3 regions of the Sorangium sp. So ce131 genome follow, and region 2 is predicted to be linked to each of the others. Evidence: predicted binding sites of a transcription regulator. Region 2 holds the regulator's gene; each other region holds the start of a gene.
What was found. The regulator HrcA, encoded in region 2, represses chaperone genes, less so after heat shock. The targets are predictions, from matches to a motif close to GNTAGCACTCNCCNNNGGNGAGTGCTANC.
Positions count from the first base shown of each region.

Region 1: groES (co-chaperone GroES) is a predicted target of HrcA. The motif match lies at 8,298-8,326, and genes of this name have one in related genera.
Region 3: groES (co-chaperone GroES) is a predicted target of HrcA. The motif match lies at 7,639-7,667, and genes of this name have one in related genera.

Region 1 covers NZ_CP150455.1:9,303,096-9,313,067, reverse strand. The annotation lists gene WMF43_RS33640 (patatin-like phospholipase family protein) at 1-770, opposite strand, end outside; gene WMF43_RS33635 (hypothetical protein) at 812-1,435, opposite strand; gene WMF43_RS33630 (class II glutamine amidotransferase) at 1,530-2,366, opposite strand; gene asnS (asparagine--tRNA ligase) at 2,772-4,112, opposite strand; gene WMF43_RS33620 (PDZ domain-containing protein) at 4,177-4,986, shown strand; gene WMF43_RS33615 (TrmH family RNA methyltransferase) at 4,999-5,526, shown strand; gene WMF43_RS33610 (GNAT family N-acetyltransferase) at 5,578-6,120, opposite strand; gene groL (chaperonin GroEL) at 6,239-7,867, opposite strand; gene groES (co-chaperone GroES) at 7,900-8,190, opposite strand; gene WMF43_RS33595 (hypothetical protein) at 8,643-9,248, shown strand; gene WMF43_RS33590 (hypothetical protein) at 9,248-9,907, shown strand.
Region 2 covers NZ_CP150455.1:8,639-18,610, reverse strand. The annotation lists gene WMF43_RS00065 (glycosyltransferase family 39 protein) at 1-210, opposite strand, end outside; gene WMF43_RS00060 (response regulator transcription factor) at 317-1,213, opposite strand; gene WMF43_RS00055 (RluA family pseudouridine synthase) at 1,493-2,482, shown strand; gene hrcA (heat-inducible transcriptional repressor HrcA) at 2,475-3,518, opposite strand; gene WMF43_RS00045 (hypothetical protein) at 3,915-4,715, shown strand; gene WMF43_RS00040 (hypothetical protein) at 4,786-5,847, shown strand; gene WMF43_RS00035 (Fur family transcriptional regulator) at 5,958-6,473, shown strand; gene WMF43_RS00030 (HAD-IC family P-type ATPase) at 6,519-8,933, opposite strand; gene WMF43_RS00025 (aspartate aminotransferase family protein) at 8,935-9,972, opposite strand, start outside.
Region 3 covers NZ_CP150455.1:4,180,663-4,190,634, reverse strand. The annotation lists gene WMF43_RS15470 (polyamine aminopropyltransferase) at 1-815, shown strand, start outside; gene WMF43_RS15465 (FAD-dependent oxidoreductase) at 820-2,460, shown strand; gene WMF43_RS15460 (PP2C family protein-serine/threonine phosphatase) at 2,691-3,509, shown strand; gene WMF43_RS15455 (MBL fold metallo-hydrolase) at 3,789-4,544, opposite strand; gene WMF43_RS15450 (Crp/Fnr family transcriptional regulator) at 4,561-5,217, opposite strand; gene groL (chaperonin GroEL) at 5,440-7,131, opposite strand; gene groES (co-chaperone GroES) at 7,200-7,505, opposite strand; tRNA gene WMF43_RS15435 (tRNA-Gln) at 8,055-8,128, shown strand; tRNA gene WMF43_RS15430 (tRNA-Glu) at 8,168-8,242, shown strand; gene WMF43_RS15425 (glycosyltransferase family 4 protein) at 8,549-9,972, shown strand, end outside.

The sequences.
Region 1 (9,972 bases), 4.7 Mb from region 2:
GGCGCCACGTCCAGGAAGGTGACGTGCGGGTAGAGCTTGGAGAGCAGCTCGACACCGCGGCGTTCCTTCTCGCTCAGCAGGATGCTGAGCGACTGCCGGATGACGCTGAGCGCGCCGCTCCTCCCGACCGAGCGGCGCGACTCGTCGCGCTCCTCGGGGCGGTAGACGTTGGAGATGATCACGATGTTCGCGCCCGCGTTCACCGCCACGTCGGCGGAGAGCGTCCGGATGACCTCGCCGCTCAGGTGGTAACGACCGTTGATCCGGTACGGCCGGAACAGCCCGGGCACGCAGCAGCTCGCGGCCACGGCCTGGCTGATCGGCGTGACCTCGTCATAACCTGGCCCGAACACGACGCGCTTGGCGCTGTCCACGTCGACCGCTGTCACGTAGACCGAGTGCGGCAGCTGCCGGAAGTCGTTGATGGGCAACGTGCGCCGGACGTAGCGCTCGAGCCGATCGATCGAGAAGACGCCCGAGCAGAGGTACCCTGGATCGAGCACGTCGCGCAGGGACGGCGCCCCGAAGAAGCTCGACACGTGGAGGCGAGGTCCTCGATGGCGGCGGCGCCACGGGAGGCGGTACCCGTCGAGCAGCACGTCGAGCGGGATGTCCTGCCCGTAGGTCGCGCTGACCAGCGCGCCCGCCCCCGCGCCCACGTAGATCTCTGGGTGGATCCCCAGCTCCTCGCAGGCCTTCAGCACACCCAGGTGGGTCAGGCCTCGCGCGGCTCCCCCGGAGCCCACGAATGCGACCTTAAGCCGGCTCATCGGGACCTGATCTTGTCGGAGATGCGGCACAGGCGCAAAGCTTACTGTAATTGGAAGTCTTCGAGCAGTCGGTAGATCTTGAAACGGGGGCCATCGCGGCGGAGCCAGACCACGATCTCGTCGCCGAGCAGCCGGTCGGCCGCGATCCGCGCGGTCGTGATCGGCACCCGGATCACGACGTCTTGATCATCGAGCGTCTCCGGCTGAATCGCGGGGTGCTGCGGCGCTGCGAGCACGTCCTCCGCCCGGAAGACCTGGAGCTCCGATTCCCGATAAATCGGCTCCCCGGCGAGCTTTTCGTACTCGAGCCTCCGGAACCGCTGCTCCCACCACGGCCCGGCGCTCGGCGGCTGCCCCTGTCCGCCCGATCCTGTGTGGATCGCGAGGGCGTCGCCCGTCAGCAGCTCGCCCAGGGCCTCGCTGTCCTCGGTCACCACCCGCTTGAAGAACTCGGCCACGACGTCCAGCGCCAGGCCGATCCCGAGGGGCGTCCGCAAGGTCACGACGCTGTCGCCGGCGTCGGCCTCGTTCGCTGCTTGCGGAGGGGTGCTCGCCGGATCGATCGCCACGCCGTCAGGGCGGCGCCGCTCGTCGGGGAGCTCGGAGGCGGAGGGAAACGACGCTGAGCCTCCGAGCCCGCAGCCCAGGAGGGACGCGCCGAGCACGGCGGCGAGCAAGGAAGGACGCGCTGGCGGCGCTTGCGAGGGGTGAGGGGCGCCGGCCGGCGACAGGTGCGCCCGACGCGGGCGACGGCGGCGTTCAGATCGACTCGATCGCTGGCTCATCGGCGCGCGTGAACGTCACGATCGCACGCTCCCCGACGTGGGTCCACCCCGCGGGGACCTGGTCCTCATCGAAGTCCGACGCGACCAGCGTCAGGCGGCTCGCGGCATAGTCGGGCATGCGCATCCGGCCGAGGCCGCCGTCGCTCAGCAGCCGCTCCATGTCCTCGTTGCCCTGGTAGATGCGGTACGCCATCGTCGTGCCGCCATGGGCCGCGAGCAGGTACTCCGGGTTCGTGACCACGATGTTCATCGCGCTCGGCCCGGCGCCCTCCTCCGCGCAGAGCCGGTCGACGAGCGCGATGGAGGACCGGAGCGCTGCCCTCGCGCTCGCCGCGTCCACGTTGGGCCGGTCGAGCTGGCCGCTGTCGTGGAGGAAGGAGAGGAACAGGTGGAAAAGGATCTCGCTGTCGGTCTCCCCGCGGACGTCGCGCTGGAGGAACTGCGGCAGCGAGTCGCTGAGCTGAGCCCGCAGCCGGGCGAACCCTTCGACGGTGCCCGTATGGGCGAACAGCCACTGCCGGTAGCGGAACGGGTGCGTGTTCTCGGTGCGCAGGCTGCCGACCGTCGCGGCCCGGACGTGCGCCACGAGGATGTCGGCGCGCACGTCGCCCGTCATGTCGACCAGGCTGATCTCGGGTCGATCGTCGATCGGCCGGCGCTTCAGGAGGATCTCTCCTCCCTGGTAGAAGCCGACGCCCCAGCCGGGGATCACGCCCGCCTTCCGGCGAACCGTGAGGGCACGATCTTCGAGCTCGATCGCACGCGCGCCGAGATCCGGACGGTTACCGATGAAGCCGACGAGACGAGCCATAGCGTTGTCCTCGCGAAGTGGGTCGGGGAGGCGGGGGCAGTGCCCGGCTTGCCGGTAGAGCGCTCCCTCATCTGCAAGCAGGGGTGGCTCCGTCGGTAGGCCGAGTGAGCGCGGGGTCGCTGGTTGCGCCCTATGCTTTCTTGATACGACAGAGTCGCCTTGCAAGCGGAGCAAAAACGGATCCCCCGCGGCGAGCTTGGCTGCGGGCACGGCTTGACCACACTGCCCGCTGCGCGTTGTGCTGTCGTGTCACCTCTTACCCATCGCTCATCACGTGGCGATCTCCCACGCGCGGGGAGCGGCTAGCCTCAGGCGCTTTCTCGCGCTGGCCCGCCGCGTCGACGCGCTCGTGGCGCGTCGCGCCGTGACCACGACGCGCGCCGGCGTCCAGCCGCCCCGCCGGTATTACGGCGCGAGGCGATTCAGCATGCGCGGGAACGGGATCGTCTCGCGCACGTGCGGGAGGCCGCAGATCCAGGCGACGCTCCGCTCGACGCCTAGCCCGAAGCCTGCGTGCGGGAATGTGCCGTACCGGCGGAGGTCCAGGTACCAGCTGAACGCCTCGGGGGGCAACTTATGGACCTCGATCGCCCGCTCGAGGGTGGCGAGGTTGTCCTCGCGCTGCCCGCCCCCGATCACCTCGCCATAACCCTCCGGCGCCAGGACATCGACGCAGAGCGCGAGCCGGTCGTCCGCCGGATCGCGCTTCATGTAGAAGGCTTTCACCTCCGCCGGATAGCGGTGGATCATGACGGGCCGATCGTACCGGCTGGAGATGATCGTCTCGTCCTCGCCGCCGAGATCCTCGCCCCACGGGAAATCCTGAACTCCAGCTTCTCCCGCGGTTTTACGTTTCTCCGCGCGCGCCTCGTTGAGGATGGCGACCGCCTCGTCGTAACGGATGCGCGGGAACGGCTTCTTGACGGCCTCGAGCTTCGCCACGTCGCGCTCGAGCACGGCGAGCTCGGGGCGGCGCCGCTCGAGGACACGCTCGACGATGAAGCAGAGGAAGTCTTCCGCGAGGTCCATGTCGCCCTCGAGGTCCATGAACGCGACCTCGGGCTCGACCATCCAGAACTCGGCCAGGTGGCGGCGGGTCTTCGACTTCTCGGCGCGGAACGTCGGGCCGAAGCAGTAGGCCTTCCCGAACGCGGCCGCCGCCGCTTCCATGTAGAGTTGCCCGGACTGGGTGAGGTACGCCTTGTCCCCGTGGTATTCTGTCTCGAACAGCGTGCTCGTCCCCTCGCAAGCGTTCGGCGTGAAGATGGGCGCGTCCACGAGCGTGAAGCCCCGCCCGTCGAAGAAATCGCGGATGGCTTGGATGATGGTGTGACGCACGCGCAGGATCGCGTGCTGCCGCCGCGAGCGCAGCCAGAGGTGGCGGTGATCCATCAGGAAGTCGGTCCCGTGCTCCTTCGGGGAGATGGGGTACTCGCCGACAGTCGGACCGAGCAGGCGGAAGCCGGACGCGACGACCTCGAAGACGCCGGCCCGCTTCGGGTGCGCCTTCACCTCGCCCGCGACCTCGAGCACGCTCTCCTGCGCGACCTTGTCGGCGGCCGCGAAGACCTCGTCGCCGACGTCGCCCTTCGCCATGACGCACTGGACGGCGCCAAAGCCGTCGCGCAGCTCGAGGAAGTGGAGCTTGCCGCTCGAGCGCTTGTTGTAGAGCCATCCGCGGAGCACGACGGTGCGGCCGACGTGCGCGCTCAGGTCGCTGGTAGCGATGACGGGCAGGTCCTGCATGGGAGCCCGAAATAGCACGGTTTAGTTGCGGCTGACCCCGGCTCCGGCCAAAAATGGCGTCATCTTGGCTCTCCGAAGGCGCCGCGCGCTCTGCCTGCCCGCGTTCCTCGTGCTGCTCGCTGCTGCGGGCTGCTCGGCTCTCTACCCGGAGCTCGCCAGCCCGCTCCGCGTGCCCCCGGAAGGGCAGGAGCTCCACCCGCCGCCGCCCGAGGACGTCCGGTGGATCCGGGTCCTCGGGGCGCGTATCCCGGAGCGGACGCGGGACGGGCGATCCTGGGACCAAGGGGGGCTTCCGGACCCTTACGCCCGCATCTTCGTGAACGACGTCGAGATCTTCCGGACGGCCGCGCAGCCGGACACGGTGGAGCCGACCTGGCCCGGCGGCCCGAGCGGCAACTTCCGCGTCCTTCCCGAGGACCGGCTCCGGGTGGAGGTCTGGGACGAGAACCCGCTCGCCGACAAGCCGATCGGGGTCCGCGAGTTCAGTCGCGTGACCGACACACAACGCGCCGCCGGCGAGATCCTGGCCGAGCTGAACGGGGGCGGCTCGCTGACCCTGGCGTTCCAGCCGGCCCACGCCAAGGTCGGCCTGGGCCTCTGGTACGAGCTGCATTCGGGCTCCGCGTTCATCTCGCGGACGATCGAGGGAGGGCCCGCCGAGCGCGCCGGGCTCCGCAAAGGCGACGAGGTCCTCGAGATCGCGGGGCGCCCCGTGCGGCGCATGGCCGTGCGCGAGATCCGGCGCGTGTTCGACGCCGTGCCGCGCGGAGGGCTCACCCTCCTCGTGAAGCACGGAACGGGCACGACGGAGCGGATCCGGGTCCAGGAGGGGCCGATCTACCCCCTGTTCGACGCGTTCGGGCCGGTCGAGTAGAGGCCCGGCGCCGTGAAGATCCCGCCGTTCGGGCTGACCACCCAGGAGATCCGCGAGGAGCTCGCGCCGCTGCGGAACGACTTCTCGGTCGCGGTCTGCCGCGCGAAGAACCCGTTCAACATCGGCGCCATCATCCGCGTCGCGCACTCGTTCCTCGTGCGGGAGATCTTCCTGATCGGAACCGAGCCCTATTACGAGCGCGCCGCGATGGGCATGCAGAAGTACGAGACCCTCGTCGAGTGCCCCGACGAAGCGGCCTTCCTCGAGGCCACGCGCGGCCGTCCGCTCATCGGCGTCGAGCGCGACCACGCGCGGCGGACCCTCTGGGAGGCCCCGCTGCCGCACGGGCTCGTGTTCCTCTTCGGCAGCGAGGACGACGGCCTGCCGCGGGTGCTGCTCGACGCGTGCGACGACGTGATCGCGATCCCCATGTACGGGATCAACCACTCGTACCCGGTGGCGATCGCCGCGGGCATGACCATGTGCGAGTGGGCCCGGCGGCGCGACCCGCGCGGGGGCGTGACGCGCGCGGGGTCGTGACCCGCGCCGGCCCAGGGGCGGCCCGCGCCCGGGCGCGCGGCGCGTGGCGTGTTACGCGCGCACCTCGCGGAAGCGCTCGAACACGAGGAGCTCGCCGAGCAGGTCGTGTTCGAGCGTCCCGGCCGGGCGCATCCCGAGCTTCTCGATCACCCGGAGCGACGCGCGGTGCCAGGACGGCGTCGTGGCGATCACGCGCGTCACCCCCGCCTGCTGCAGCGTCCAGTGCAGGACGGCGCGCGACCCCTCGGTCGCGTAGCCCAGCCCCTGCGACTTGCCCTCCACGCCGTAGCCGATCTCCACGGTGCCGGTGCCGTCGGGCCGGCCGTTCAGCACGACGCTGCCGACGACGACGCGCTCCTCCTGCTCGCGCGTCACCATCAGCCGCGTGCCCCAGAGGAAGGCGTCCGGGTCCTCGCGCAGCCGGTCGAGCGGCGAGCTGAAGGCGCGCTCGACGAGGGCGCGCCCCGGCCAGGCCTCGGGGAATCGCGCGCCGGACAGGGCCTCGGCCTCGCGGCGATCCCCGCGGATGACCGCCTCGAGCAGGGGCAGCGAGACCGGAGTGAGCTCTAGGCGCTCGGTGGTAAGGGTGCTCATCGCGAACCTGCGGCGGATCAGATCACGCGTCGCCGCCTGCCGGAAGTCGAAAGGACGAAGGGCCGACTTCCCAGGGGAAGCCGGCCCTCGCCCGCCAGGCTAGCTGCCCGGACCTCGATCAGAAGTCGTGGCCGTGGCCCGCGTGGGCGCCGCCGGCCGCCGGCTTCTCCTCCTTCGGCCGCTCAGCGATGAGCGCCTCGGTCGTGAGCATCAGGCTGGCGACGCTGGCCGCGTTCTGGAGCGCCGACCGGACGACCTTGACCGGATCGATGACGCCCATCTCGAGCAGGTTGCCGTAGTCGCCCGAGGCCGCGTTGTAGCCGAACGAGTCCTTGCCCTCGCGGACCTTCTGCACGACGATCGAGCCCTCTTCGCCCGCGTTGGCGGAGATCTGGCGGAGGGGCTCCTCGATGGCGCGGCGGATGATGTTCACGCCGAACCGCTGCTCGTCGTTGACCTGGATCTTCTCGAGCGAGCTCTGCGCGCGGATGAGCGCCACGCCGCCGCCCGGGACGATGCCCTCCTCGACGGCCGCGCGGGTCGCGTGGAGCGCGTCCTCGACGCGGGCCTTCTTCTCCTTCATCTCGGTCTCGGTCGCGGCGCCGACCTTGACCACCGCGACGCCGCCCACGAGCTTCGCGAGCCGCTCCTGGAGCTTCTCGCGATCGTAGTCGCTCGTGGTGTGCTCGATCTGGGCGCGGATCTCCTGCTGCCGGGCCTTGATCTTGTCCTTCTTGCCCTGGCCGCCGACGATCGTGGTGTTGTCCTTGTCGATGATGACCGTCTTGGCGCGGCCGAGGTCGCTGATCGTGACGTTCTCGAGCTTGAGCCCGAGCTCCTCCGCGATCACCTGGCCGTCCGTCAGGATGGCGATGTCCTTGAGCATCTCCTTGCGGCGGTCGCCGAAGCCCGGCGCCTTCACGGCCGCGCAGTGCAGCGTGCCGCGGAGCTTGTTCACGACGAGGGTCGCGAGCGCCTCGCCCTCGACGTCCTCGGCGATGATGAGGAGCTGCTTCTGGCTCTTCGCGATCGCCTCGAGCACCGGGAGCAGATCCTTCATGTTGGAGATCTTCTTCTCCGAGATGAGGATGTACGCGTCCTCGAGGGTCGCCTTCATGGCCTCGGGGTCGGTCACGAAGTACGGCGAGAGGTAGCCGCGGTCGAACTGCATGCCCTCGACCACGTCGAGGGTCGTGTCGGCGCTCTTGGCCTCCTCGACCGTGATCACGCCCTCCTTGCCGACCTTCTCCATCGCGTCGGCGAGGAGCTTGCCGATCGTCTCGTCGCCGTTCGCGCTGATCGTGCCGACCTGCGCGATCTCCTTCGCGTCCTTGGTCTGCTTGGCCGAGCCGCGGAGGTGCTCGACGATCGCCTCGACCGCCTTGTCGATGCCGCGCTTGATCTCCATCGGGTTGTGGCCCGCGGCGACGAGCTTGGAGCCCTCGCGGTAGATCGCCTGGGCGAGCACGGTCGCGGTGGTCGTCCCGTCGCCGGCGATGTCGCTCGTCTTCGAGGCGACCTCGCGGACCATCTGGGCGCCCATGTTCTCGAAGCGGTTCTCGAGCTCGATCTCCTTGGCGACGGTGACGCCGTCCTTGGTGACCGTCGGCGAGCCGAAGCTCTTCTCGATGACGACGTTGCGCCCCTTCGGGCCGAGCGTGACCTTGACGGCGTCGGCGAGGGCGTTGACGCCCGCGAGGATCATGCTGCGGGCGGACTCGTTGTAGATGATTTCCTTGGCTGCCATGTGTCTCTCCTAAGTTCCTGCTGTCGCCCGCGTCACTTCTCGATCACGCCGAGGATGTCGTCCTCACGGAGGATGAGGTGCTCCTCGCCGTCGATCTTCACCTCGGTGCCCGAGTACTTGCCGAAGAGGACGCGATCGCCCTCCTTGACGTCGAGCTTCCGCACGGTACCGTCCTCGCCGACCTTGCCGTTGCCGACGGCGATGACCGTGCCCTCGATCGGCTTCTCCTTCGCGGTGTCCGGAATGAAGAGGCCTCCCTTGGTCTTCTCCTCTTCCTTCACGCGCTGAACGATCACGCGGTCCTGGAGCGGTCGAATCTTCATGCTTGCGAATCCTCCGGGGACGAGCGCCGCGTCCCACGAAACGGCAGGGCCACCAGGCAGCCGGACAGGCAGCCGCGAGGTCCCCACGATTGCAGTCTGGGCACTTTGCTAGCACTCGCTTCCGACGAGTGCTAGCGAGCGGCGCCGAAGATAGCCACCCCCTCGGGCGTGTCAAGCGCGGCAGAGACCGGGGCTTCGCGCGTTAGCAGCCAGGCCCGAGGGTGGCTGTAAGTCCTGGAGATCGCAAGGAAAGTGCGGGACGTGAAGCTGGGCTCGGTGAGGCTCGCGGGCTAAAGTGAGGGCATGAGGGCGATCAAGCGGCAGCACGATGACGCGGCGCCCTCACGTTCTTCAGCCCGACGGAGGCCGACAGGACGTGTCTGGTTGACCTGAGCGCGCGGTGGCCCGGGTTACGTCGGTATCCAGGGCACCCGCGCAAGTGAGGTGCCCCCGTGAGCCAAGCGATCTCCGTGTCCCCGAGCATGACCCGCTACTTCCAGGAGGTTGTGGACGAGGCGCTCCGCGTGAGGAACGTCGCCGCGACCGAGGCGGCGTCCAGTTACCTCGTCAGCCTGCTTTGTGCTTTCGCTCACCCGGATGAGCACGCCGGATCCACGTTCAACCAGCCTCTGACCTTTCTGCTGCGCGACGCCCTGGAGGCCACCGGCGCCGAGCGCTTCCAGCGGCTGCGCAACCTTGGAGACGGCGTGCTCTACGCGGTCGGCTTCTTCGGCGGCCACATCGAGCTCAAGGGGATCGACCGCGGCTACGTGGTCGGGGTCGGGTCGACCGCCTACCACCATGCCGCCGCTATGCTGCGCCTCAACGCGCGCGTCGGCCAGGGGCCGGATGTTCTTTCGGAGCTGGCCGAGAAGTTCGAGCGGTTCGTGAGCGTCCTGAACGATGTGGCCGACGGAACGATGGCCTCGGGCGCCCGCGACGAGCGAGCGGTGCTCCGGCTGTACGAGCGCTGGCTTCGCACCGGATCGAGCCGCCTGGCCGACGAGCTCGGGGCGCGCGGGCTCGTGCCGTCCCGCGGCACGGGCGGGCTCAACTGATGGAGGGCGAGACCTTTCCCGCCCGGATCCAGCAGCACCTCGCCCGGACGTACGGGCTCGACGACGCGCCCGCCGTCGATGACTTCATCCGGCCGACGGACGGCGGGGCGCGCGAGGCGCTGCTGATCCGGCACGCAGGCGGCGACCTCGAGGTGGCGCTGCACCTGCCGCGCCGCGCGATCACGCGGGGGCGGCAGGGGACGTTCGACGAGATCTGCCAGATCGTCGAGGGGGTGAGCCACTTCCTCTACGTGGCCGAGCGGGCGCGCAGGGAGCTCCCGACGACGCAGCTCGAGCTCGAGCTCCAGGCCGAGGTCGACAAGTACGTGCTGCTGGTCCACGGCGGTCTGGCGGACGAGGTGGAGCTCCCGGGCCCGCCGCTCCGGCGCCGCGATGAGGCCGCCGGCCCGGGGCGCTTCGCGCCCGAGCGCGCCGCGCGGATCCGCGCGCACCTGTTCGAGCGGATCACCTTCACGGATCCCCCGGGCACGGAGGCGGGTGATCGTTACCGGATCGCGAACGAGCTGGCGGCGCGCTTCGCGGGCCGAATCGAGGCGGAGTTTGCCCGCCGCGGCCGGCACGCCGAGATGCTCGCCGCGCTCCGCCGCTTCTACGCGGCGGGGCAGACGGAAAAAATCGCCCTCGCGCGTGCAGCGTGAGCGGCGAGCGGCGAGCGGCGAGCGCGCCGCGTCGGCCGGCGCGCTCGCCCCGCCGTCTGGCCTGA
Region 2 (9,972 bases):
GAGCGGGACACCCCAGCGGTACTGCGGCGCGAGCGCCATGACGACGAACGCCGCGAGCGCGCCCGCGGCGAACACGGCTGCGCCGCGCAGGCGCAGCGGGTTGCCCTGCGGGACGAGCCGCGCTTCCTCGGCGTCGGCCTCGTCGATCGCGGTCGCCTGCTCGCGGCTGCCCTCGGGCGCACCGCTGCCCTTGTCGTGCGTGTCGCTCATGGCTGCGCCGATCGCGAACCGGGGCGCAGCCCTGGCCTAGCAACTCCGCGTCGCCGGGAAAAGCCGCGGGGCCCCCCCGCGCGGCGATCCACGCCGCGGCGCGCGGCTACTTCGTCAGGCGCGCGATCTCTTCCTTGATGATCGTCTCCGCGAGGACCGGCACGACCTCCCAGACCACGCGCTCCACGACCTCGCGGGAGAGCGCCATCACGGCGTCCACCTGCTCCGCGGTGAGGCCAAGGCCCTCGAGCTTGCTCGCGACCCCGCCATTGAGCTGCGCGGCGGTGGCGGCTGCGACCGCCCCGCCCGCCGCCGTCTTCGGCACGCCGGAGACCGGCGTCGGCGTGAACGCCATCGTCGTCGTCACCGGGACGTTCGGCGAGGCGCTGGGCGCCGTCCGGGCCGAGGCCTGAGCCGGGGCCGCGTTGGTGGCCGGCGCGTTGGGGGTGTAGATGAGCGTCTTCGCGCGCTGGAGCGGGCTCGTCGCCGCGGCGGGCTGAGCTGCCGCAGCGGGCTGAGCTGCCGCGGCGGGCTGAGCTGCCGCAGGCTGCGCCGCGGCGGGCTGCGCCGCGGGCGTGCGCGCGGCCGCGGGCGCCGCTGCGGGAGCGGCCGCCGCGGCCGCGGCCGGCTTCGCCTCGCCGCGCGACGCGAGCAGCTTCTTGACCTTGTCGATCATCTGCTGCGTGTCGAACGGCTTGTCCATGTGGTCGTCAGCTTGCGCGCTCGACCCCTTCGCGGGGTCGAACGGGTTCTGCTTGGACGACAGGATCAGGACGGGCGTCGCCGGTGAGGCCTGCTTGATCGCCTTGCACAGCTCGTAGCCGTTCTTCGGCTCGAGCGTGACATCGGCGATCACCAGGTCGGGTTTGTCGCTCTTGAGCTTCTGCAGCGCAGCGTCGGCGCTGCTCGCCGTCACGACGCGGAAATCCTGACCCGCAAAGGTGATTTCGAGCACTTTGCGCATGGTCACGCTGTCGTCTACGGCGAGAAGGGTGCTGGCCACGAACGGGTCTCCTCTCAGATGGCGCCAGAAAGCGAGGACGGCGCTGGATATCTTCGGCCCCCGTCGCGCGATGTGTCAACATTCGCGGTGTGTTTCGCCCCGAGGGCCCTGCAACTGCGCGCGATCTCGGCGGTAGAGCCCGGTCCCGCGCTGGCGGGTCGAGCGAGGCGCCCCCCGTGACCCCCCATGCGCCCGCCCCGACCCGCCGCGCCCCCGCCCCGCCCGCCCCACCCGCCTGCGACCGACGCTGAACCGGCCGACGCCACCCCGGAGCCGCCGGTGCGACCGCCGCAGGACGGCAGCTGGACGGTGCCGGCGGAGCTCGACCGGCGGCCGCTCGACGGCGCGCTCCGGGCGCTCGCGTCCGTCTCCTGGTCGGACGCGCGCCGGCTGATCGAGACCGGCAAGGTCCTGGTCGGGAGCGCCGTGGCGACGAGCCCGAGGCGGCGGGTGCTCGGCGGCGAGCGGATCGAGGTCCGCCTGCGCGCGCCCCGGCCCGAGACCGTGCGGCGGCGGAAGCTCGAGGGCGACCTCGTGGTCTACGCGGACGCGAGCGTCGTCGTGGTGAACAAACCCGCCGGGGTGAGCACCATCCCGTACGGCGACGAGGACCCGGCGGAGCAGGCCGCGACGCTCGACGCGCTCGTGCGGGAGGTGCTGGCCCACCGCGACCGGCTGCGCGGGCGGGCGCCGCTCGGCGTGGTGCAGCGCCTCGACAAGGGCACGAGCGGGCTGCTCGTCTTCGCGCGGACGCTCGCCGCGAAGAAGCACCTCGCGCAGCAGCTCCGCGTGCGCTCGATGCACCGGCAGTACCTGGCGCTCGCGCACGGCGCCGTCCCGCGCGGCACCTACCGGAGCTACCTCGTCGAGGATCGGGGCGACGGGCTGCGCGGCTCGGCGCGGGCGGGGCGGCGAGAGGGGCAGCTCGCGGTGACGCACGTCGAGCCGATCGAGACGCTCCGGGGGCCCGACGGCGAGGCCGGCGCCCCGGGCGTGACGCTGATCGCCTGTCGCCTCGAGACGGGGCGCACGCACCAGATCCGGATCCACCTCGCGGAGGCCGGGCACCCGCTCGTCGGCGAGACGGTCTACGTGCGCGACCACCGCGGGCCGAGGCTCCCGGCGCCGCGGCTGATGCTCCACGCCGCCGAGCTCGGCTTCGACCACCCCGCCGACGACCGGCCGATGCGGTTCCAGGCGCCGCCGCCCCCCGACTTCGACGCCGTGCTCGAGCGGCTCCGCAGGCCGGCGCGGCAGGGCGCTACTTGACCTTGCCGCGGGCCTCGCTCATGGCCGCGGCGGTCGCGTCGACGAGCGGCATCACCTTCGCGTAGTCCATCCGCGTCGGGCCGAGCACGCCCACCGTCCCGGCGATGCGCCCGTTCTCCATGTAGGGCGCGGCGACGAGGCTGAGCTGCCCTCCGCCCAGATCGCCCGCCTCGCTGCCGACGAAGACGGTGACCTCGCCCGTGCCGGCGGCGAGGGTCCGGTCGAGCAGATCGACGAGCTCCTCGCGCTCCTCGAGCGCCTTCATCAGCTTCTTGAGCCGGTCGACGTCGGCGTACTCCGGCAGGTCGATCAGGCGGTTCTGCCCCTCGATGACGACCTCGCTCCGCCGCGTCACGTCGGCCATCGCCTTGCTGCCGAGCTCGAAGGCGCGGCGCCTCAGCGCGTCGATCTGGAGGCGCTCGTCCGCGAGGCGGCGGGCGAAGAGATCCCGGATCTCGCCGAGCGTGCGCCCCTCGATGACGTCGGTGAGCAGGTTGTGGATCCGGGTGAGCTCGCCCTCGTCGATCGGCCCGTCGATCGAGATGAAGCGGTTCTCGACGGAGCCGTCGGCGAAGACGAGCACGGCGAGCAGCTGCCCGGGCTTCGTCGGAATGAAGCGCAGCTGCGCGAGCGCGCGGATCTCCGCCCGCGGCGCCGCGACCACCGCGGCGGCGCCGGACAGCTCGGAGAGGTAACGCCCCGTCTCGCGGAGCGGGTCGCTCGCCACCGCGTAGATCTCGGCGAAGCGGGCGCTGAGCTCAGCCTGCTGCTCGGGCGAGAGCGTCCGGAGCTCGACGAGCGCGTCGATGAAGAGCCGGAGCGCGCGATCGGTCGGGATCCTCCCCGCCGAGGTGTGCGGCTGGTGGAGGTAGCCGGCCTCCTCGAGGTCGGCGAGCACGTTGCGGATCGAGGCCGCGGAGAGATCGAGCCCGTACTTGCGCGCGAGCGTCCTGCTGCCCACAGGGTCGCCCGTCGCGATGAACTCGGTGACCGCGGCGAACAGGATCTTTCGAGCGCGATTGGAAAGATCACCCATGTCAACTGCGTGCGGCGCACGACCGCGCCGCCAGTGGCTGCCTGGACCAGGGCATGCCCGGACCGGGAAGCCGTTCGGACCGGACCTTCGCTCCCATACGTCAAGACGCGCGAGCGGGCGCTGAGCCCACAGGCGCATAGGCTCCTATTTTGAGGCGATCGCGCGGCCCGGTCAAATGGCGCGCTATAGGATGGGCGCGGCCGCCGCGCATCCCCCTCGCGGTGATCCTGGCGTGCCCGCTCGCCCCCGGGTGAACCGGGGCTTCCCTTTCCTCGGAGCACCCGCGCGCCGCTGTTTCGCGCTGTTTCACTCTGTTTCGCGCAGTTTTACGCTGTTTCGCACTGCTTTGCGCTGTTTCGCGCTGTTTCGTACTGTTCCGCCACGGTTTCCGCCACGATGCCGCCCGCACGTCACGTCGCCATCGCCTGCGCGCTCGCCCTGGTGCTCGGCCCGCTCGCCGCGGCGCCGAGCGCGCAGGGCAGGCCCAAGGTGAAGTTCCACCAGGACTGGGCCAGGCACCCGTCGGCGCGGTACGCGGCCATGAGCGCGGGGCAGTGCCGGGAGGCGCTCGTCCAGCGAAAGATTGCGTTCGAGCCGGTGCCGCGCGCGCCCGGCGTGCTCGCGCCGGTGCGGCTGACGCAGGGGGTCGGCGGGGTCCTCTACCGGACCGCGGAGCCGGCCCACCGGCGCGCGCAGAACCCGAACGACGTCTTCGATTGCCGCCTCGCGCTCGCGCTGTCGGACTTCAGCCGGATCCTGCGCGTGCACGACGTCGACGAGGTGCTGATGTACTCGGCCTGGCGGCCGCCGCCCAAGACGTGGCCGGAAGGCAAGCTGGCCACGAGGCACCCCGGCGGGCTCGCCATCGACGTCTACCGGCTCGTCAAGGAGCGCGAGGGCGGCGGCCCCGCCGAGGAGTGGCTCGACATCGAGCGCGACTTCGACGGCAGGCGCGGCGCGCCGGTCTGCGGGGAGCGCGCCGGCGCGGCCGGGAGGTCCGGCGCGGCCGGCCGCGGGGGGCGCGGGGGGCGCGGCCCCGCCGCGGACGCCGCGACACGGGAGCTGCGGTCCATCGTCTGCGAGGCCGTGGACCAGCACATCTTCACGTCGATCCTGACCCCCAACTACGACCGAGCGCACAAAAATCACCTGCATCTCGAGGTGACCCCCGGCGTCCAATGGCATCTCGTGCGCTGATCCGGGAGAGGCCTCCCTCCCGGGCGCAAACCCGCTCTCGCCCCGAGGTCGACCCGCTATGTTAACCCGCGTGCCCGCACGAAGAGCTTCCCGCCCCCACGCGCCCGCCGCGCTGGGGCTCGCCGCGCTCGCGCTGTCGTTCACGTTCGTCGGCTGCCCGTGCCTGAGCGGCCCCGTCAACGCGAGCCCGGGCCTGCGCTGGTTCCTGTTCTCGAACTTCGGCGCCAGCAGGATCTGCCCCGAGATGCTGAAGAGCGGCGTCTCGCTGCGGCTGCAGGACAGGGCGCCGGCCATCGGGCGGTTCTTCCCGATGCAGTGCACGTACGACGTCAACGACACCGCCCAGACGGTCACCGTGCACATCACCGGCACGGGGTACGGCTACATGCAGCCGGCGAAGCGGGTGGGCTTCTCGCTCACGACGTCCGTCGAGTACCGGCCCGACTTCCAGATCGCGGGCGACGACATCTACGTGTGGGGGCGCCTGAACCGGATCGTGCAGGGCCCGAGCTTCCAGCTCGGCTACGTCGAGAACCCCGTCATCGACGTGATGGCGAACGTCCCGCCGTTCGGGGGGCTCGCCAACGTCCTCGGCAACCAGATCGTCGCGGGCGAGATGACCCGGGGGTTCACCGTGCTCTACAACGAGGACGCCGGGAAGGACTTCACGCTGGGGATCCTCATGCCGCCCCAGCGGCCGCACCACCCGTTCGAGGTGAGCGACGACGAGCGGTACACGTTCGCCAACGAGGTCGTCGAGGTGCAGGCGCACCAGCGCGACTACCTCGGGCCGTTCGAGATCGCCGACCCGGACCAGGCGCTCTACCTCAAGATCAGCGTTCAGGGCGCGCCCGTGGACATCATGATCGTCGACAAGCCGACGGGCGACGCGTGGCGAGAGGCGTACCAGACCGGCAAGCCGCTCGGCCTGCCGCCCGGCCCGGTGCAGGCGGGCGGACCTCTCCAGCCCGGCATGGTCGACACGCGGCGCTACGCGCTGCGCCCGGGCCTGTACTACGTCGTCGTCGACAACACGGCGGCGGCTGGGCTCGTCGCGCCGCCCGTCACGCTGCTCAGCCCCCTCGGGGGCTCGGCCGCGCAGGTCAGCTACCTGGCGCAGATCGGCGAGTGACCCGCCGGCGGGCGCGGCGCGCGCGCGCCGGCGGCTCCGCGGATCAGGGCGCGCCGGGGGGCGTGGCCGCCGGCCTTGACGCGGTTCGCCGCGAACGGGATAAACTCCGCATGGTCGTGGCCGAGAGAGAGGGGGACAGCGTGACCCACGTCGACAAAGCTGCCCTCGAGCGGCTGCGCGCGCGCCTGCAGGCCTACATGGCCAAGAAGGGGCTGCGGTCGACGGCGCAGCGCCGGCTCATCGTCGACACGTTCTTCTCGGGCGCCCCGCACATGACCATCGAGGACCTGCTCACCGAGGTGCGCGCGCGGGATCGAGGCATCGGGTACGCCACGGTGTACCGGACGCTCAAGCTGCTCGCCGAGTGCGGCGTGGCCTCCGAGCGCCGGTTCGGCGACGGGCTCAGCCGCTACGAGCTGGCGGACGACGCCAGCACGCACCACGACCACCTCATCTGCCTGAGCTGCGGGAAGATCATCGAGTTCGAGGAGCCGCGCATCGAGGCGCTCCAGGACGAGATCGCCGCGAAGTACGGGTTCGAGGTGACCTCGCACAAGCACGAGATGTACGGCGTCTGCACGGAGTGCCGCGACAGCAAGGAGAGCTCGGTCGCCGACGTCTCGTGACGAGGCGCGCGGCCGCCGCGCAGCGCGGCGCCGCGGCCACCTCGGTCAGCTCTTCGCGTCGAGCGCGCGCGCGTGGACGACGGCCATCATGCCGCCGAGCAGCGAGGCGATCGGCGCGTAGGCCGGCGGGAGCACGAACGCGGAGATGACCGCGGCGCCGACGAGCGCCGGGGCGACGCTCAGCGCCAGGCCGACGCGCGCCTCCAGGCGCGTGCGGTGCGCGAGCGCGAGGGAGAGGGCGGCGTCGCGGACGTCGTCCGACGCGAGCACGACGGCGAAATCGGCGGGCGCGGAGCCGGCGGCGCCGAGCGCCACGGAGACGTCCGCCGCGCCGAGCGCGGCGTCGTCGACGCCCGCGTGGCCGAGCACGGCGACGCTCGTCCCCGCGTCGATCAGGCGGCGCACCTCCGCGCCCCGCTCCGCAGGGAGGATCTCGGGGCGGATGTGATCGATGTCGAGCGAGCGGCCGATCGCCTCGCACGTCTCGCGCGCGTCGCCCGACATCAGCACGGGCTCGATCTGCGCGTCGAGCAGGTGCTGGATCGCGGCCCGCGCCCCGGGGCGGAGCCCGTCCTGCAGGCCGATGAGGCCGACCAGGCGAGCGCCCACGGCGACGAGCACCACGGTGCGGCCGAGCGCCTCGAGCTCCGCGACGCGGCTCTCCGCCGCGGCGATCGAGATCCGCTGCTCGAGCATGAGCGCGCGGTTGCCGACGCAGAGCTCCTCGCCGGACGAGGTGACGGCGGTCACGCCGAGGCCGGGGTGGAAGTTGGGGTTGCGCACGCCGTCGGGGCGCAGGCCGCGGGCGCGCGCGGCGCGCACGATCGCCGTCGCGACGGGGTGCTCCTCGGTGCGCTCCGCCCCGGCCGCGAGCGCGAGCACGTCGCTCGGGGTGAGCTTCTGGCCGGTCGCCTCGAGCTCCGCGAGCTCGGGCTCGCCGAGCAGCAGCGTGCCGCGGGCGCAGAACACGGCGATCGAGACCCGGCCGGCGCGGTCCCAGGCGTCGGCGCTCTTGTAGACGATGCCCCGGCGCAGCCCGAGCAGGATGCCCCGCGCGACGTGGACCGAGGCGATGGCGGCCGTGATCGCGGTGGAGAGCGCGGCGAGCACGGCGGCCGCGGTCATCGCGATCTCGACGGGCGCCCGCCCGGCGACGAAGGCGGACAGCGCGGCGATCGCCGCGGCGACGAGCGCCCAGCGCTCGGTCAGGGCGCGGGAGGCCTGCGCGATCGGCGCGAGGGCGTCCGCGCGGCGGCGAGGATCGAGCAGCACGCGCGCGACCGCGCGGTCGCCGCCGGCGAAGGTGCAGGCGCCGAGCAGGCGGCCCCGGACCACGGTGGCGCCCGCGACGACCGGGTCGCCGTCGCGGCGCCGGGCCGGCGTGGTCGCGCCGATCCAGGGGAGCACCTCGACGTCGCCGCCCGTGACCGTGAGGTCGACGGGGACGACCTCCCCTGCGTCCACCTGGACGAGCTCCCCCGGCCGCAGCTCGTAGAGCTCTTCCCCGTCGCCGGCGTCGCCGACGTCGCCGGCGTCACCCCGAGGGGCGCCCCGATCGCCGGGCGCCCAGGCGCCGCCGGGCGGGCGCCGCGCCGGCGTCGAGAGCACGGCCGCGATCCAGGACCGCTCCGCGAACACGCGGTGGCGCGCGCTCTCGATGAGCCACGCGCTCACGGCGCTGGCCGTGGCGATGACGCCCGCGAGCGACGCCGCCTCCGCGGCCAGCGCGCGGTCGTCGCCGAAGAGGGCCCACACGGCGGCCACGAGCCCGCCGAGGACGGGGGCGAGCATCGGCGCCGGGTGCGGATCCGTGGCGTCGCGCGGGGTCGTGGCGGCGCGGCCGAGGAGCATCCCCGCGCTCACGGTGGCGAGCACGATGCGGGCGCCGATGACGAGCTTCGCGTCCCCGGCGAGGGTCAGCGCGACCGCGAGCGTGCCCGCGATGATCGCGAGCACGAGCAGCAGCGCGCCGATGTCCCGCGGCTCGACCGCCTCGTAGCGCTGCGGCTCCTCGGTGAGGATGGTGTTCCCGATGGGCTCGAGCAGCGCGCGATCGTCGTCGAGGTTGGGCAGCTCCGGGAGCCGCTCGTCGAGCGGCGCGGGCGGGAAGGCGTCGACGATCGGCGCGTCGAGCTCGGCGAGGCGCGCCGCGCCCTCGTCGGCGCCGCCGCCCGGCCGCGTCGACCCGGCCGCGCCGGGCGGCGGCGTCGACGAGCGCCCTCCCCGGATCGGCGCGCCGAGGATCGGCGCGCCCGCTCCGGCGAGGCCTAGAGGCCGGACCTCGCCGGGCGCCGGCGGGGTTTCACCGAGGAAGGTGCGGCGGCAACGGGCGTTGCAGAAGTAATGGAAGCGCTGGTCGAAGATCGCGACGTGCCCCGCGCGGAGCGGATCGATGAGCTTGCTGCAGCCCGAGCACGGGAGCGGGTCGACGGCCGGGCCGGCTGCGCGCGAGGCGGCCACCTCAACCTGCAGCCGGGATCTCGGCGAGCGCGGCCTCGACCTCGGCGAGGGCCTCCTGGATCTCGGCCTCGGAGATGATCAGCGGCGGCGTGAACCGGAGCACGTTGCTGCCCGCGACGGTGAGCAGCACGCCCCGATCCCGCACGCGGCCGAGCGCGACGCGCGGATCGACGCCCGGCGCGAGGATCAGCCCGCGGAGCAGGCCGCGCCCGCGCTCGCCGACGCACACGTTCGGCAGCCGCTCGGCGATCGCGGCGAGGCCGCGGCCGAGCTGCTCGCCCCGCTTCTCTGCGGCCTCGCAGAGCTTCTCCTCCTCGATCACGGCGAGCACGGTGCGCGCCGTGGCGGACGCGAGCGCGTTGCCGCCGTAGGTCGAGCCGTGCGAGCCCGGGGGCAGCGCGCCGTTGAGCCGCTCGCGCAGCACGAGCGCGCCGATCGGGAACCCGCCGCCGAGCCCCTTGGCGAGCGCCGCCGCGTCGCCCTCGACGCCGTCGTGCGTCGATCCGAGCCAGCGCCCCGTGCGCCCGATGCCGGTCTGCACCTCGTCGAGGAGCAGCAGCGCGCCGTGCTCGTCCGCGATGCGCCGCAGCTCGGCGAGGAACCCGGCCGGCGGCGGCAGGACGCCGCCCTCCCCCTGCACCGGCTCGACGAGGATCCCCGCGACGTCCGGGCCCATGGCGGCGCGCACGGCGGCCGCGTCGCCGTAGGGGACGTGGGTCACGCCCTCGAGCGAGGGGCCGAAGCCCTCGCGGTACTTCGGCGTCCCGGTCAGGGCGACCGCGCCGAGGGTGCGGCCGTGGAACGCGTTGTGGAAGGCGATGATCCGGTAGCGCGACGCCTCGCCGCGGTTGAAGAAGTGGCGGCGCGCGAGCTTGAGCATCGCCTCGTTCGCCTCGGCGCCCGAGTTGCAGAAGAAGGCGCGGTCGAAGCCGGTCTTCGCGCAGAGCTCCTCGGCGAGGCGGAGGTTCTCCGCGTTGAAGAAGTAGTTCGAGACGTGCATGAGCCGCCCCGCCTGCTCGGCGATGGTCGCCACGAGCCG
Region 3 (9,972 bases), 4.2 Mb from region 2:
CCTACCAGCGGCTCGTCATCACGAAGAGCCCGCGCACGACGCGCCTCTTCCTCAACGGCAACCTCCAGTTCTCGTCGGACGACGAGCACCGCTACCACGAGGTGCTCGTGCACCCGGCCGTCGCCGCGCTCGGGCGCGATCCTCGGCGCGCGCTGATCCTGGGCGGCGGCGACGGGCTCGCCGCGCGCGAGCTGCTCCGCTACCCGTCCGTCGAGCAGATCCTGCTCGTCGACCTCGACGCCGCGGTCACCACCGCCTTCCGCGACCTGCCGCTCGCCGCCGATCTGAACCGCGGCTCGCTGCGCGATCCGCGCGTCGCCGTCCGCAACGAGGACGCGTTCAAGTACCTCGAGGAGTCGATCGAGTCGTTCGACCTCGCGATCGTCGACTTCCCCGATCCGGGCAACTACGCCGTCGGCAAGCTGTACACGGACGCGTTCTACCACCTGCTCCGGCAGCGCCTGTCCGTGCGCGGGGTCGCCGTGATCCAGGCGACGTCGCCGCAGTACGCGCGCGAGTCGTTCTGGTGCGTCGTGACCACGCTCGAGGCGGCCGGCTTCACGACCGCGCCGCTGCACGTCTACGTGCCGAGCTTCGGCGAGTGGGGCTTCATCCTCGCCGGCGGCGAGGGGCTCACCGCGCCCGGCGCGCTCCGGATCGATCCGGCGGGGCTGCGCTTCCTCGACGCGAGCGGCGTGCCGGAGCTGTTCCGGTTCCCGCGCGACATCGGCCGCGTCGAGGCGCCGGTCAACCGGCTGAACGACCAGAAGCTCGTCGCCGTGTACACGCGCGAGTGGGCGGAGTGGTCGCGGTAGCCCCGTGGACCGGCGCGGCTTCCTGAGCTCCGTCGCGGCGGGCTGGCTCGTGCACGCGGCCGCGCCCGCTCGGCCGCCGCTCGGCGGCAGGATCGTCGGCGCGGCGCACGGCGCGGGGCACCTGCTCCGCGGCGCGGCTCCGCCGGGCGCCGCGAGCGGTCCGGTCGAGCGCGCGGACGTCGTCATCGTCGGGGGCGGGGTGAGCGGGCTGTCGGCCGCGTGGCGGCTCGCCGGCGCCGGGCTCGACCTGCGCGTGCTCGAGCTCGAGCCGCGGCCCGGCGGCACGAGCGCGTGGGGCGACGACGGGGTCGTGCCGTACCCGTGGGGCGCGCACTACCTCGCCGCGCCGAACGTGGAGGCGCGCGCGACGCTGCGGCTGCTCGAGCAGATGGGCGTCGTGACCGGCTGGGACGCGGCCGGGCGCCCCAGGTTCGATCCGCGGAGGCTCTGCCACGCGCCGGGCGAGCGCCTGTTCTACAAGGGCGCGTGGCACGCCGGCCTCGCGCCGATCGACGCGCTCTCGCCCGAGGAGCAGGGCGAGCTCGACAGGTTCCACGCGCTCGAGGCCGAGCTCACGGAGCGCACCGGCAACGACGGCCGCGCGGCGTTCCAGATCCCGCTCGAGCGCTCGTCGCGCGACCCCGCGCTGCTCGAGCTCGACCGGATGAGCATGGCGGCGTGGCTCGACCGCGAGGGGTACCACACGCCGTTCCTGCGCTGGTACGTGCGCTACGCGATGCTCGACGACTTCGGCGGCGCGCCCGAGGAGATCTCGGCGTGGGCGGGGCTGCACTACTTCGCGGGGCGCAAGGCGCGCGCGCCGGAGCTCGCGGGCAGCCACTACCTCGTCTGGCCGGAGGGCAACGGCCGGCTCGCGCGCGAGCTGCTCGAGCGCGCGGCGCCGCGCGTGTCACTGGGGGCGCTCGTCACGTCGGTGCGCCCGCTGCGGGGCGGGCGCGTGGAGGTCGGCTACCTCGACGTGGCGCGCGGCGAGGCGCGCCGCGTCGAGGCGCGCGCCGCGATCCTCGCGGCGCCGGCGTTCGTGGCGCGCCGGATCTTCGCGGCCGGCGCGGCGCGCGCGCTGCCCGAGCGGGCCGCGTCGGCGTGGCTCGTGGCGAACCTGCACGTCGAGCGGCCGGTGGATCCCGATCACGCGTGGGACTCGGTCCTCTACGAGGCGGAGGGGCTCGGCTACGTCGACGCGCGCCACCAGCTCACCGATCTCGCCGCGGGGACCGCGCAGCGCTCGAGCCTCTCGACGCCGATGCAGCGCACCGTGCTGACCTACTACCGCGCGTTCGGCGGGCCCGACGTCGCGGCCGCGCGCGCGGCGCTGCTCGGCGCGCCGTGGGAGGCGCTCGCCGACGGCGTGCTGCGCGATCTCGCGCCGGCGCACCCGCACCTGCGCGACGACGTCGCGCGGATGGACGTCATGATCTGGGGGCACGCGATGCCGCGCCCGCGCCCGGGCTTCCTCGGCCCGCGGCCGTTCGAGCCGCTGTGCCTGCTCGACGAGCGCGTCGCCTGGGCGCACGTGGATCAGCCGGGGATGGCGCTGTTCGAGGAGGCGCAGGCGTGCGGCGTCCGCGCCGCGGAGGCGGTCGCGGGCGCGCTCGGGATCGCGATCGGCGAGAGCTGGCTCTGAGCTCGCGCGCCCGTCGCGGCGGAGCGCGGCGGGGAAATCCACGTCCCCTCCCATCTTTCAAGAGCAAAGTGCGCGCCGGGGTCGGGCGCCTCCGGGAGGGTCTGTCGCCCCGCCGCCGGCCGGTTCTTGGCCGCGGAGGGCGGCCTCGCCGGGAGATTCGGCCCAGGATTTCCGCTTTGCCCTCGCCTTGAACTTGCGCTGCCCCCCTGCTCCGCGTCTACTCTCTGCCCATGTTGCGGACCCGGTTTGCCGGGATGACGGATACCGGGCTGCTCCGGGACCACAATGAGGACAACCTCCTCGTCAGCGAGGAGTACCGTGTCGTGGCCGTGGCGGATGGCATGGGCGGACACCGCTCGGGCGACGTCGCGAGCCAGCTTGCCGTGTCGACGCTCTCGGACTTCCTGTCCGTGACGGTGGGGAGGGACGCGACCTGGCCGTTCCCTGCCGATCCGAACCTCACCGAGGAGGAGAACTACGTCGTCACCGGCCTCCGGCTCGCGAACCGGCGCATCTTCGATCGCTCGCTGAAGACGCTCGCCGACTTCGGGATGGGCACGACGATCGTGGCGGCGATGTTCTCCAAGGACGCCGAGCACGTCACGGTCGGCCACGTCGGGGACAGCCGCTGCTACCGGCTGCGCGACAGCCAGATCACGCAGCTCACGCGCGATCACTCGCTCGTCAGCGACGCGGCGCACATGGCGCCGTGGATGACCGAGGAGGAGGTCCGGCAGCTGCCCGCGAACGTCATCACGCGCGCGCTCGGCATCCGCGAGGACGTGCTCGTCGATCTGGTGACGGACGAGACGCGCCACGGCGACGTGTACCTCCTGTGCTCGGACGGGCTGTCCGGGCTCGTGAGCGACGATCAGATCCTCGAGCTCGTGATGTCGAGCGGCTCGCTGGACGCGGCGTGCAAGGCGCTCATCGATCGGGCGAACTACTTCGGCGGCACGGACAACATCACGGTCGTCCTGGCGCGCGTCGAGGAGGTCCCCGACGGCAAGCGCAACTTCCCCGACGAGCCGACGCAAGAGAGCCGGTAGGGCGCTCCGGCCGGGCGCCTGCTCGCGGGCGCGGCGCGCGCCCTCGCGGGCGCGGCGGACGTCGCGCAGCCGCGGCGAAGGTCGGCGACACCGGCGAGCGGGCGCCCTCGCGGCCCGTCGCACGTCGCCGCGAAGCCGGGACGAGGGTCGGCGACGCCGGCGAGCGGGCTCGCTCGGTGGCGACCGGCGCCGGCGACGTGATCCCGAGCGCGCGCGGCGCGGCCACAGCACGCGACGCGGCTACACGCGCGCGGCGCGGCTACAGCGCGCGCGGCGCGGCTACAGGACGAAGTGGTCGAGCAGCTGGAGGACCTCGAGGTTCAGGCCCTGCAGCGCGGCGCACTCGCGCTCCACCTCGGCCTGGAACACCGGCTTGATGTGGTAGAGCATCGTCGGGAGGTCCTTCGGCGCGCGGTACTTCCTGAGCTCGGTGGCGAGCGTCTGCGGCGTGTGGTGGCCGCTCACCGTGGCGAGCCGCTGCTCGCGATCGGGGAAGCTGACCTCCATGAGCAACGCGCGGAGGTCCTGCTGCTGGTTCAGCACCTCCCAGAGACGCTCGGTCGGGCCGGTGTCGCCGCTGTACGCGATCGAGCCGCCGCTGCCCTCGATCACGAACGCCGACGCGTCGATGGTGTGGGACACGTGCACCGCGCGCACGACGCGCCCGGCGACCGGCGTGGGGCGCTCCGGCTTGAGCTCGAGGTACTGGATGGTCGGGCGCGCCGGGGTCGGGATCACCGCGAAATCGGGCCAGAGCACGCCGTTGAAGAAGTGCTTCTTCAGCGTGCGCAGCGTCTCGCGCGTGCCCGCGACCACGAGCGGCGGGCACTCGAGCTGGCAGCGGTTGTCCGCGAGCGTGGCCAGATCGCGGATGTGATCGAGGTGCGCATGGCTCACGAGGCACGCCTCGATCCGCATCTGCTCCTTCACCTCGAGCCCGCTCGTCAGCGACCCCGCGTCGATGGCGAGGACGTCGTCCACGAGGAACGCGCACGTCCGATGCTTGGGGGTCTCCCCCCCGTGGCAGCCAACCACCCGGAGTTCCACCGGCTCAGCTCTCTCCACCGAACTTCTGCGGCGTCTCCAGGAATTCTATGAAATCCAGGAAACGCTGCAGGTCGGTCACCACGATCGCGGCGCGTGCTGGCGGCCCGTCCGCGAGCAGCTTCAGCCGGCGGAGCCGGGCCATCACCTCGTCGACGATCGCGAGGTCGACGTCCACCTCGCGCGCGAGGTCCGCGGCCGAGGTGCGGATCCGGATGCCCTCCGGCGTGTGTTGCCCGAACGCCTCGGCGTGGCGCGCGAGGGCGAGCATCACCCGCGCCTTCGGGTCCCGGTGCATGAGGATGTCGACGAGCGCGTCCGCCGCGTCGAGCCGCTTCGCGAGCTTCTTGATGAGCCGGAACGCGATCTCGGCGTTGCTCTGCAGCATGGTCTCCAGCTTCCGCGCCTCGATCACGAGGCAGCGGGACGGCTCGGTGACCGTGGCGGTCGCGTTCCGCGGCTTCTGGTTGAGGATCGCCATCTCGCCGACGAACTCGCCGGGCCCGAGCACGGCGAGCAGCTTGTCCTCGCCCGCGACCGATTTGGTGATCCGAACAGCGCCGGATTGGATGACGAACATGACGTCGCCGGACTCACCTTCGCGGAAGAGCACGTCGCCCGGCACGTACTCGCGGCCATAGCGGGCGAACGACGACTCCGACATTGCGAGGAGTCTAGCGCCCCCCGTGACGGCGGGTCAAAAAGCCAGGCCAAATGCTCTGGCCCACAAAGCGCGAGGGGCCCTCCAAGCGAGCATGCTTTGGAGGACCCCTCACCTGATTCAGCGGGCGCGCCGCGCGCCCTCTGGTCCGGCGCCGCCGCCAGGAGCGCGGCGGCGCCGCCCGCGCCGTGACCCGGCGCGGGCGCGCGCGGCGCGGGCGAGCGCTCAGCCCATGTCGAAGTCGCCCATGCCGCCCATGCCGCCCATGCCGCCCATGCCGCCCATGCCGCCCATGCCGCCCATGCCGCCGCCGGGGGCCCCGCCGGCCGACGCCTTCTCCTTCTTGGGCTTGTCAGCGACGAGGGCCTCGGTCGTGAGCATCAGGCCCGAGACGCTGGCCGCGTTGGAGAGGGCGTGCCGCACGACCTTGGCCGGATCGATGACGCCGCCCGCGAGCAGGTCCTCGTAGGCGTCGGTCGCGGCGTTGTAGCCGAACGTGGCCGCGCCCGTCCGGACCTTCTCGACGACGACCGTGCCGTCGACGCCCGCGTTCTGGGCGATCTGGCGGATCGGCGCCTCGACGGCGCGGCGCACGAGCCGGACGCCGGCGTCGCGCTCGTCGTTGAACTTGAGCGCCTCGAGCGCGGAGGCGGCCCGGAGCAGGGCCACGCCGCCGCCGACCACGATGCCCTCCTCGACGGCCGCGCGGGTCGCGTGCAGGGCGTCCTCGACGCGCGCCTTCTTCTCCTTCATCTCCGTCTCGGTCGCCGCGCCGACCTTCACGACGGCCACGCCGCCGGCCAGCTTGGCGAGCCGCTCCTGGAGCTTCTCGCGGTCGTAGTCGCTCGTGGTGTCCGCGATCTGCTTGCGGATCGCCTCGATGCGGCCCTTGATCGCGGTCTTGTCGCCCGCGCCGTCGACGATGACGGTGTTGTCCTTGTCGATCTCGACCCGCTTGGCCGACCCGAGGTCGCGCACCGTGGCGCTCTCGAGCTTCTGGCCGAGGTCCTCCATGAACGCCGTCGCGCCGGTGAGGATGGCGATGTCCTTCAGCATCTCCTTGCGGCGATCGCCGAAGCCGGGCGCCTTGACGGCCGCGACCTTGATGGTGCCGCGCAGCTTGTTCACGACGAGCGTGGCGAGCGCCTCGCCCTCGATGTCCTCGGAGAGGATGAGCAGCTCGCGCCCCTGCTTCACCACCTGCTCGAGCAGCGGCAGGAGGTCGGCCATGGCCGAGATCTTCTTCTCGTGCACGAGGATGAGCGGGTTCGTGAGCACCGCGGTCATCTTCTCGGGGTCGGTCACGAAGTAGGGCGAGAGGTAGCCGCGGTCGAACTGCATGCCGTCGACGGTCTCGAGCTCCGTCGTCATGCGCTTGTTCTCCTCGACCGTGATCACGCCCTCCTTGCCGACCTTCTCCATGGCGTCGGCGAGGATCTGGCCGATCTCCTTGTCGCCGTTCGCACTGACGGTGGCGACCTGGGCGATCTGGTCCTTGTCCTTGGTGGGCTTCGCGGCCTGCTGCACGGCCTCGATGATCTTCGCGACCGCCGCGTCGATGCCGCGCTTCAGGTCCATCGGGTTATGGCCGGCCTCGACGAGCTTCAGGCCCTCGCCGAAGAGCGCCTGGGCGAGCACCGTCGCCGTCGTCGTGCCGTCGCCCGCCTTGTCGCTGGTCTTCGAGGCGACCTCGCGCACCATCTGGGCGCCCATGTTCTCGAGCTTGCCGGCGAGCTCGACCTCCTTGGCCACCGTGACGCCGTCCTTGGTCACGACGGGCGCGCCCCAGCTCTTCTCGATGACGACGTTCCGGCCCTTGGGCCCGAGGGTCACCTTGACCGCATCGGCGAGCGTGTTGACGCCCTTCAGGATCGCGGCGCGGGCGCCGCGGCTAAAAACGATCTGCTTCGCAGCCATGTCTCAATCCCCTCGCGGCCGCGCGGCCGCATCTGCAACGCTTGCGTTCGGTTGCCTCGCGACCCGGATCACGTCGCGGCCGAGGCGGACTCGGTCACGGCCAGCACGTCGTCCTCGCGGAGGAGCACGTGCTCCTCGCCGTCGAGCTTCACCTCGGTGCCGCTGTACTTGCCGAACAGCACCTTGTCGCCGACCTTGACCTCGAGCGGGCGGACCTTGCCGTCCTTCAGGACCTTGCCGTTGCCGACCGCAACGACGCGCCCCTCGATCGGCTTCTCCTTCGCAGCGTCGGGGATGATGATGCCCCCCTTGGTCTTCGTCTCGCTCTCGACACGCTTGACGACAATCCGATCCTGCAGCGGCCTGATTTTCATGGTGGCTCCCTCGTCATCGGTTGCTTGACCACCGGCCCGCCGGACATCCCGTGCGCCCCCGCAGGCGTGCTCCGCGCGCCTGCCCGCGCGCAGAACGCACAGGACGAGAGCTAAGTGCCCGGGATCACAGGCGCTTGGCACTCTCCCAGGTCGGTGGCTAAACCGCGGCCGAAAGTAAATCAGGCGCCCGGCGCGTCAAGTGGTCGAAAGCAGGCCGGCACGACTTTTCGACGCGCCAGCGACCGCGGCCGGAAGCTAGAATTGTTGGAGTTTTCTGGAGGATGTCGCTCGGCGCGGCGAGACAGAACGTCCTGGAGAGACAAGGCCGCGTCGTGGCGCGTGTGCGAGGTGCGGGAGGTCGTCCTGGGCGGCGGTGGGTGGGAGGGCGCGGCCGGGCGGGAGGCGCGACGGCGACGACCCTGCGCGAAATGCAGCGGATTTTCCGCCCCGAAACGTTTTCTTCGCCGGCCTCCGATTTGATCGCTTGACAACCAGGGCAGCCCGAGTAGATTCCGCGGCCCGTGGCGCTGATGCAGAGCGCTCACCCCTTGGGGGATCGTCTAACGGCAGGACGCAAGATTCTGGCTCTTGCTATCAAGGTTCGAATCCTTGTCCCCCAGCCAGGCCGATCAGCGTAGCTGCCGGCCCTCTCGACAGAACAAGGTCCCATCGTCTAGCGGTTAGGACATCGGCCTCTCACGCCGGTAACGCGGGTTCGATTCCCGCTGGGATCGCCAGCCTCAAACGAGTTTCCTTACCAGCGCTTCGCGACGAGCGGTCGTCGATCGATCAGGTCGCCGACCACGTCGCCCGCGCAGCCCCTCCTGCGTCAGGCTATTTCCGGCGAACGCCGCGGGCGGCCTGAGCCTGGAGGGAGCGGGCTCGACCCGCGGATCACGTCGCGCAGCAGCACGTCGGTCAGGACCTGGCCGCGCACCGTGCTGCCCCTTGGCGCTGGCCCCCCGCTGCGTGCTCCTCATCGTTCCTGTGCGGCGGCGGATGCACAAGCTGGGACGGACGGGGGGAGGACTACACTCGCGGGGATGATGAATCCTCTGGATGAGTTGCCCGCCTCCACCGTCGGGATGTTCCACCACGCGCCGGAACAGGACGGCGTCGTCGTCGGCCGGCAGGTGGCCGTCGATGGGTTCGTCGAGGGCTTGCTCCACCACGGCCGGCGCCACCGGTACGCGCTCTTCCATCCGGGGCGGCAGCGGGCCGCGGGCGAGGGGCAGCTCCCGGACGGCGCGGCGCGCGCGAGCTTCCACGACCGGCGGGAGCTCACGAACCTCGACGGTTTCCGGTTCGCCGCCTGGCACGACGCGCAGTTCGACACGTTCACGCCGTTCGCCCTGCGGGCGCGCGCGGAGGCGCCGTACCCCGTCACCCTCGTCCATCACACGCTGAGCTACGGGGAGCTGCTCCACAACGTGCTGCGGCTGCTGCTCGCGAAGCCGCACAGCTACGACGCCCTCGTCTGCACGTCGCGGGCGGCGCAGCGCGCGCTGGAGCGCCTGATCGAGCACGTCGCCGGGCGCTTCAACGAGGAGCACGGGACGCAGCTCGGCTACCGCGGCCGCTACGAGCTCATCCCCCTCGGCGTCGACGTCGACCGCTACCTCCCCGCGGGCCGCGCGGCGGGCGACCGCGCCGCGGCGCGCGCGCGGTTCGACCTCGAGGACGACGCCTTCGTGCTGCTCTGGGTCGGCCGCCTCAGCCTCATCGACAAGGCCGATCTGCTCCCGCTCGTGCAGGCGTTCGCCGAGCTCAAGGCCAGGAACACGGGCCGCTCGCTGCGCCTCGTCTGCGCCGGGACGGAGCGCGCCGGGGAGCGCTTCGGCGCCGCCGTGGCCGATTACGCGAGGCACGTGGGCGTGGGCGACGACGTCCGCGTGATCACCGAGGGCGCGCGCTTCATGCCCTGGAAGGAGCAGCTCTACCGGGCCGCCGACGTGTTCGTGTCGCCGGTCGACAACATCCAGGAGACCTTCGGCCTCACGCCGATCGAGGCGATGGCCTGCGGGGTGCCGCAGGTCGTGTCCGACTGGGACGGCTACCGCGACACGGTGGTCCACGGGGAGACCGGCTTCCTCGTCCCCACCCTGTGGGCCCCTTGCCAGGGAGAGATCAGCGCGGGGGCGCTGCTCAGCGACTCGGCGTACGATCACCTCGCGCTCGCCCAGTCGGTCGTCGTCGACATGCGCGCGCTCGTGGCGAGCGTCCAGCGGCTCATCGACGAGCCCGCGCTCCGCGACGACATGGGGCGGCGCTCGCGCCGCCGCGCCGAGGAGCTCTACGCGTGGCCGGCCGTGATCGCGCGGTACGAGGCGCTGTGGAGCGAGCTGGCCGAGGAGGCGCGGCGCGCCCCGGAGCCGCAGCGGAGCGGCACGTCCTACGCGACGCTGGATTACGGCGGGTGCTTCGGGCACTACGCGTCGCGCACGCTCGACGAGAGCGCCCTCCTGCG